Regions from separate parts of the Desemzia sp. FAM 23990 genome, predicted to be linked through region 1. Evidence: riboswitches for the same ligand, from Rfam matches in the RefSeq annotation. Region 1 holds a riboswitch; the other holds the start of a gene.
What was found. A riboswitch is a leader RNA that binds a small molecule or an ion and turns the genes downstream of it on or off. The one in region 1 is predicted to bind lysine.
Positions count from the first base shown of each region.

Region 1 (4,217 bases):
AAGGATGCTGGTTTCAGCGTTTCATTTACGCAAATGAACCCGTATGTTTGGATCGTAGAAGGTAAGAAAGCAAATTAAACTAAAAAAGGAGTTTTTAGTATGTCAGAAAAAATGAATGTTGAAAGTTTTAACTTGGATCATACAAAAGTCCGTGCCCCGTATGTACGTTTAGCGAGTGAGAAAACAGGACTAAATGGGGACCGTATTTTAAAATATGATGTGCGTATGGCACAACCCAATAAAGAACATTTGGATATGATGTCTGTTCATTCTTTAGAACATTTGACGGCTGAATTGATCCGCAATCATGCAGATTACGTGGTTGATTTCGGACCGATGGGATGCCAAACAGGTTTTTATTTGACAGTTGTGAACCACGAAGATTATAAAGATATCTTGGGATTACTTGAAAAAACAATGAAAGATGTATTGGTGGCTACAGAAGTTCCAGCCAGCAATGAAAAACAATGTGGCTGGGCAGCTCACCACACTTTAGCGGGAGCACAGCAAATTGCTCGTGACTTCTTAGCTAAGCGCAATGAATGGCATTTAGTATTTGAACACGCAGAAGCAGAATAGGTAGATTCGTCTAGTAGGAGATTGCGCTTCAAATGGCTCTAACCAATTAGAAAATGAGGAGCGAGGAAACGGTGAAATATACCAGTTCCTCGCTTTTTTGCGTTCCCTATTGCATTCATTTTTTTGGAAAAAGGGAACATAAAATTAAATTACGTTCCCTTTAAGAGGAGATTGCCTCAAAAAAGGAACGCAAATGGACTTTCGACACTTTAGAAGCAGCGTATCTTTTGGGATGGCATTTTTTTTATTTTACAATTCTCGCAAAGCAGCGATCAATTCAGTATTGCTGGCTGTTTTTTCATCTTTTGCTTTTAAAATACGCGCCGGAATGCCGCCAACTACCACATTTTCTGGAACATTCTCGATCACCACTGCTCCAGCGGCGACCACGCTACCTTTGCCGATCCGAACACCTTCGATAACGACAGCATTCGCGCCGATCAAGACATCGTCTTCTACAATTACAGGAGTGGCTGAAGCGGGTTCGACCACTCCAGCTAAAACGGCGCCGGCACCGATGTGACAATTTTTACCAACGATAGCTCGGCCACCGAGAATTGCTCCCATATCGATCATACTATTTTCGCCGACAATAGCGCCAATATTGATGATAGCCCCCATCATGATTACTGCATGGTCGTGAATCTCTACTTGATCTCGAATGAACGCTCCAGGTTCTATTCGTGCATTTACATTAGTAGTATCCAGTAAAGGCACAGCACTATTTCTACGGTCGTATTCTAGTTCAACATCATTGATACGCTCTTTGTTCTCTTCAAGAATGGCTTTCAAATCTTCGTAATCACCGAAGACAACTTTTGATAGTCCTTCCCCAAATACTTTACAATTAGGGAAATCAATGGCTTCGTTTAGATTGATGTAAGCTTTCACAGGTGTTCGTTTTTTAGCTTCTTTAATAAATCGGATAATTTCTTGTGCGTTCAATATTATTTCCTCCTAAGAATTCAATAGTTAAGTCACTAAAGCTATTTTTTGTATTCAAATACAGCGGGTCCATTCATGAAAATGTCCTCTGTACCTGAGATAGTCAATGTTCCTTGTTCTAGATGTACTTTTACACGATCTTCAACTAAACCTGCGTCTCTAGCTACCACAAAGCTGGCGCTGCAGCCAGTACCGCAAGCCAATGTCCAGCCGACACCACGTTCAAATGTTCGCACGATGATTTCTTTACGATTCAGCACTTGGACAAAATTGACATTTGTTTGGTGAGCAAACAATGGATGATGGCACAGTTTTTCTCCTAAATCGGTCTCCAGCATGGCTACTGCATCTTCTACGAAAACAACTGTATGCACAGTACCCATAAACAAACTGGTGAACGTGACGTCTTCTCCATCAATAGAGATCGTCCGATTGATGTAAGCAGCATCGTCAGCAGCATCAAAAGCATGGTTTGAGTAATCAGGTCGACCAATATTTACTTCGCAGTAGAACGGCTCATTTTGAAGAATGTCTACGTTCATCTCACCAGCTAATGTTTGTACAGGAAATCGTTCTTCTGTGGTCAAACCTTTGTCTAGGACATATTTGGCAAAACAACGAATCCCATTTCCGCACATTGGAGCTTCGGAACCGTCACGGTTAAACAGCAGCATCTCTAGCGGATTTTGTTTGACGACGATTAAGCCATCTGTATCAAATTGTTCTGAACTACACAAAGAGGTAGCCTCCATAGAATAGTCTTTTCCATTCTTGAAATCCGTGATCACAAAGGTATTTCCGCAGCCGTTATATTTGTAAACAGACATATACAAAACTCCTTTTTACAATTTTTTCCTCAAACAATAAAAAAAGACACCATTTCTGGCGTCTTAAATGTATACAATGGTTATGTAGACAGATGATAGCGCCTCTGCTTTTTAAGCAGGAGTGATATAGGTATTTCCCATATCCCCACGATATAAAATCTGCCGATTTCAATCGTTCGGCAATGGCTGCCTTTCATACATCGTCATCGAATGCCTTCTCTGGTGTATTACTCATCTACATTGCTACCTCTATTAAATTGTAAGTTACTTTTTTGATGTTTTATATACTACCATTAAATTTTTCTGTTGTCTATTTGTCAGGAAAAAAAATTAGATATTGTATTTTTTCTGCAAACTGGTACACTTTTTTTCATAAGCAAAAAGGAGTGATCGAATGAAAGAACGATTGAATGAAGACGTCCTTAAAGTAGAGACGAGTGAGATACGAGCATTTAATCAGTATGCAGTAGACAATCAAGCCTCGCTTTTTCTGACTTTGGGGGAACCAGATTTTCCCACACCAGCACCCATAAAAGAAGCTGCGCTCGATTCTCTGAATAAAAACCAGACTCATTACTCATCAGCGCAAGGGAGCCTTGAGTTGCGAGAGGCGATTTGTGCATTTGAGAAAAAAACCAATCACATCGAGTATTCACCAGAAGAAGTAATGATCACAGTTGGTTCTACTGAAGCTATTTCAACGGCTTTAGCCACTTTACTCAACCCTGGGGAAGAAGTCATTATTTTACAACCGGCTTTTCCTTTATACCGTCAATTGATTCAAATGAACAGCGGAGTATGCGTGCCAATCGATACCTCTACTAATCAATTCCAACTTTCCAAAGAGATGTTGGAGGCGGCCATTACCGATAACACAAAAGCTATCATCATCAATTCGCCCAATAATCCTACAGGAACGATTCTTAATGCGTCTTCGTTAGAAGTGATTTATGAGGCCGTGAAGAAACACCAACTTTTTGTGATAAGCGATGATGTTTACAATCAATTGTTATTTACCGAACAACCTGAGCAATTAACTAAATACCAGGATATTCGTAGTTACATCATCATCTGTCAAAGCTTCTCGAAACCTTATGCGATGACTGGATGGCGTATCGGCTACTTATTAGCTGATTGGGACTTTATCGAAGAAGCCCTCAAGATTCACCAATATGTACTTTCTTGTGTCAACACCTTTATTCAAGATGCAGCTATAGCAGCACTGGATTACAATATCGAAGAGATGCTGAATTCCTACCGCTTACGGAGAGATTACGTCTACAACCGCTTGAAAACAATGAATGTAGATGTGGAATTGCCTGATGGTACTTTCTATATATTGCCGTCTATCAAAAAATATGGGCTATCTTCACATGAATTCTGCCAGAAGCTAGTTCTTGAACAAGGCGTTGCGCTTATTCCAGGCAGTTATTTTGAAGTAGATGATTATGTACGGATCAGTTTTTGTGTAGATATGAAAGTCTTAGAAGCGGCAATGGATAAATTGGAGCTTTTTCTTCTGCAACTCCAAGTGAAGTAAAACTCAGACAAGAGAGAGCAGGACAAAAGACATTTTGACCATTGAATATAAACCAGCCTCCCCTTATGAGATGCTTTTTCTCATAAGGGGAGGCTGGTTTATAGGCATGTGGTCAGGCTTTTGGAACGCATTTAAAAGCACCCGTTTAATATGTGACAGAGATAAAGACTATTGTCCCAGTCCCTTTTTTTTCATAACGCAGATGCTTATCCTACAAGATTTATCAATAATGGTGCTAAGAATCCTGCTAAGACAACTGATCCAATGGATACTGTCACAAATCCACCCACAAGCATTTTAGGCGTCACTGAATCGAGAAATAATTG
Region 1 covers NZ_JBGQQW010000010.1:61,841-66,057, reverse strand. The annotation lists gene ACEN4I_RS05795 (class I SAM-dependent methyltransferase) at 1-78, shown strand, start outside; gene ACEN4I_RS05790 (S-ribosylhomocysteine lyase) at 100-579, shown strand; gene dapD (2,3,4,5-tetrahydropyridine-2,6-dicarboxylate N-acetyltransferase) at 829-1,524, opposite strand; gene dapF (diaminopimelate epimerase) at 1,566-2,351, opposite strand; lysine riboswitch at 2,440-2,611, opposite strand; gene ACEN4I_RS05775 (pyridoxal phosphate-dependent aminotransferase) at 2,746-3,891, shown strand; gene ACEN4I_RS05770 (hypothetical protein) at 4,098-4,217, opposite strand, start outside.

Region 2 (4,217 bases), on a different contig from region 1:
ATTTGTTGGGAGAAAATATTGCCTAATCCCTCTGCCAATTGACGCTCGACAAAGGTAAGTTGTGTTTTATCTGTAAAGTACATTTTTAAGGTCCCGATGGTTTTCTGTTTGGATTTTAACGGGATCACGATTGCTGCTTCTAATGGACAGCCCATATGATTGCACCCGATCTCTTCTTGAGAATGGGCTTCACTGACCTTTCCGGTATGCAAAACTTTTTTCGACAAGTCGGTCAATATCTCAAGAGAAGGAATGTGATGGTCGCTAGCTGCTCCTACATGGGCCAAAATCCTTTCTTGATTGGTAATGCTCACAGCGTCCACTTTCATAAATTGTTGGATCGTTCGAGCAGCTTTTTCACACGATTCTTCATTCAATCCGGAACGAAAGTAAGGCATCGTTTGATTTGCCAGCTGCAGCACATCATGAGTCTGGACGGCTTTTGTCTGTTCTTCTTGGTGAAGAGTCGTTTCAATAATGGAGAGAAAAATACCTGTACCGATACTGTTCGTCAGCATCATGGGCAAAGCAATGAACCGAATCAAGCTCCACGATTCGGCGTAATCGCTTCCCAATAAGAAAATACACCCCATTTGGATCAGTTCCATCATAAATCCTAACACCAAGCCTTCATAAGCAGTTGGGTAAGTGTTCTTTTGGATGGATCGGCTACCGAAATAACCGGAAAACAATCCAATCAGTACTGAAGACAAGATATAAATGTGAACATCGCCTCCACCTTGGAAGAAGCGGACGACAGCTGAAACAAGACCGACAATAATACCGACGGATGAGCCGCCGATCAATCCAGATACACCAATCGTTAATACACGTGTATTAGCTAGAGCAGAATTTGCAGATAATTGTGTGACAAATTGATTGACGATCATTTCGTCTTGATTGATCTCCACACCCGTGTAATTAGAAATAAAAGCAAATACACTAAACATCACAATTAATTTGAGCTTCGAACTCATCCGAGAGCGATTTGTCAAAATATTTTTAAAATAAGGAATATTGATCAGCAAATAAGCCAGAATAATAATTAGACCGCCTCTTTCAAGCATGAGAATAAATAATGAAAACACCTTTCACGCCTCCTATTCATTTATTCTTAGTCTACACTAATCTTTTCAAAATAGTGAGATTTTATTCAAATAATTTTTTGCATTGAATTAAAAAATGCCCTTTTTCTTAGAATTTCCCCTAAAATATTGCAATTATAAAGTGAATCCTGTATAGTTTGTAGCGGTTAAGAAACTGAATATTATTCAATGTGATGTAGAGGCTGCGGTAATTAAGAGTAGGGTTTTCTGAAAGGAATTATCGCCGAAGTGCAGATGTACTGGGGTTACGCTAAATAAGCGTAACACTGCCTGAACAAATTGCCCAAATTTGTTTTTAGGAGAGCTCTTCATATTGCGGGCAGAAGGTATAGTATAACGGAAAAGACTATGGGCCCTTTTGCTCATAGTCTTTTTGCGTTTTTTAAGAGCTTACTCTGCTTCTGTACTCAAGGGAATACATTTTATTTAGTAGTATTTCGTTTCAAGAAATGATTAGGAGGATTTACCATGGAGAAACAAAAAAGGTCTAGAATCCCTCACACATTTGTAACGCTGATAGCTTTTACAATTGTGATGGCGATTCTAACGTATGTGTTGCCTGCAGGGCAATTTGAACGAACTGAGGTGAATGGACGGACAGTTGTTATTCCGAATTCCTATACAGTAGTGGATTCTAACCCACAAGGTTTATTTGATGTATTAAAGTCTATTCCAACGGGAATGACAGAGACAGCTGACATTATCTTTTTCTTATTTATTGTAGGTGGTGCTTTTCAACTGATTACCGATTCAGGAATGATCAGTTCGGGGATCAGCTTGCTGGTTAAAAAATTACAAGGAAAAGAAAAATGGGTCATCCCTATTTTGATTTTAGTGTTTGGTATTTTAGGATCTACAATGGGGCTTTCTGAAGAAACGATTGTATTTATTCCCATTGGAGTCGCACTTGCTTTAGCATTAGGGTACGATGCCTTAGTTGGTTTGGGGATGATTTCACTGGGAGCAGCCATTGGTTTCTTCGCTGGTTTTATGAACCCGTTTTCTGTCGGAGTCGCTCAGGAAATTGCCGAATTGCCTTTATTCTCGGGAGTCGGTTTCCGGTTAATTATTTTAGCGATCTTGTGGATCGTTACTTCTGCTTACTTGATGCGTTATGCAGAAAAAGTGAAAAAAAATCCAGAAAATAGTTTGTTGTACAACCGTAAAAAAGGCACTCATGTGACGGAAGGGACCATCAATTTCGACGACCTTCCTCCATTCACTAAGCGCCATTTAGCAACGTTGCTTGTATTTGTCGGCGGATTTGCCATCATCGGTTACGGTGTATTCCAATATGGCTGGTTTATTGTAGAGATTGGTTCAGTCTTCTTAGGAATGGGAATTTTAACGGGTTTCATCTCCAGAATGAGACCCAGTGAAATTGCGGAGTCTTTTGTTGTGGGAGCAAAAGAAATGGTCTTTGCCGGCCTAGTTGTTGGTGTTGCTCGCTCTATTTTAGTGGTCATGGAAAATGGGTTGATCATTGATACGTTAATCAATGGTTTGTCTAATGTAATCAGTTCGTTACCAGACTCATTAGCTGTTGTGGGGATGTACCTTACACAAATCGTCGTTAACTTCTTCATTCCTTCAGGCAGCGGACAAGCAGCTGCTACAATGCCAGTTATGATTCCGTTAGCTGATACTCTTGGTATCACTAGACAAACGGCTGTACTGGCCTTCCAATTCGGAGATGGCTTTATGGATTCAATCATTCCGACATCTGGTGTATTAATGGCACAATTATCGATTGCTAAAGTTTCTTATGATACTTGGTTGAAATTTATCGGTAAATTGATGGGAATCTGGCTGACTATCGGACTGATTTTCTTATTGATCGCAAACGCTATTCAATATGGTCCTTTTTAATCAACTGAAGACACAAAAAAAGTGAGGCTGCATCGTGCGCCTCACTTTTTTGTGTCTTTAGTTGTCTAGTAAATGGTGTTCTTTCACTAAACTGATCAATCGTTGTGTCAATGAAGCGGTGAACCCCCATAAGTAATGATCATCCAAATTGTAAAAAGCAATCTGATTTCGCGCATGACGGAATTTGTAGTTTTTCCCATTTGGAATACGATCATAAGGGAAATCTTTAGGGTAATTCATCATCATGTCCACCGAATAGTAATCAGGCTCATTTTTCATGAAGTACCGTAGTGGAACTGTATACACTTCAGCCACTTCTTCGTTCCAAACGATGTCTTTGATATCGATCCCTTTAATTTCTCCTATAAAAGAATGGATAATAGAATTGTTTTGGACGATAAAATCCATTTCTCCGATAACTTGGATGGATTCACCTGGGATCTGCAATTCTTCTATCGTTTCTCGTACGGCAGCCTCTTGATAGCTTTCTCCTAGTTCTACTTTACCTCCTGGAAAAGACGTATCTCCTGGTTGAGAAATATGCTGACTGCGGACCTCATATAAGATATGCGGAAATCCTTTCACCATGATGATCGGGATCAGGACAGCATATTCTCTTTTGACGTGTAATGCTTTTGGTTGATATTCTGAAAAAAAATGTTGGATGTTTTCTAACAAATGATTCTCCCCTCTTTTCTGTCTTTTCGCACCCGCACCTAGAGACCTATTTGATATCTTGCAATTGGACGATAGACCAACTGGTCATGGATACGAGTACTTTCAAATAAAGTGATGTTGTCGATCGTTACAGGAACAGCTTTCCAATTCAATTCTTGTCTCATTTGCTCAAAAGAATCAAGGAGTACGATATTCCTGCCAAATGTAACGTGAGGAGCATATGACCTCTTTTCCATCTCTAAATGGTGGTGCAAAAAATGTTGATGGAGTTTTTCGTACAATTCATTTAACTGTTGATCAGAATCAGGACCAGCCCATAAGATGGATTTATTCTTTTTGAGAAATTGACCTAGATGATCTAAGGAAAGGTCAAAAGGTTTTGAATCTCCTGCTACAGACGAAACAATTGACCTTAAGATATCGCTATGGGGTGTTTCTCCAATGAACTGCAGCGTCAAATGGAAGTTCATTAGAGAAGTGAAATGACCTTTGACAACATATGGACGAATCTGCTGCTGCAATTCGAACAACTTTTCTTTGACAGGACAACTTAATTCAATACCG
Region 2 covers NZ_JBGQQW010000020.1:8,969-13,185, forward strand. The annotation lists gene ACEN4I_RS08745 (LytS/YhcK type 5TM receptor domain-containing protein) at 1-1,088, opposite strand, end outside; lysine riboswitch at 1,275-1,421, shown strand; gene ACEN4I_RS08750 (YfcC family protein) at 1,575-2,975, shown strand; gene ACEN4I_RS08755 (NUDIX hydrolase) at 3,033-3,653, opposite strand; gene thpR (RNA 2',3'-cyclic phosphodiesterase) at 3,692-4,217, opposite strand, start outside.
Region 2: it holds a riboswitch for lysine, as region 1 does, so the genes downstream of both, ACEN4I_RS08750 (YfcC family protein) here and dapF (diaminopimelate epimerase) in region 1, are expected to answer to the same signal.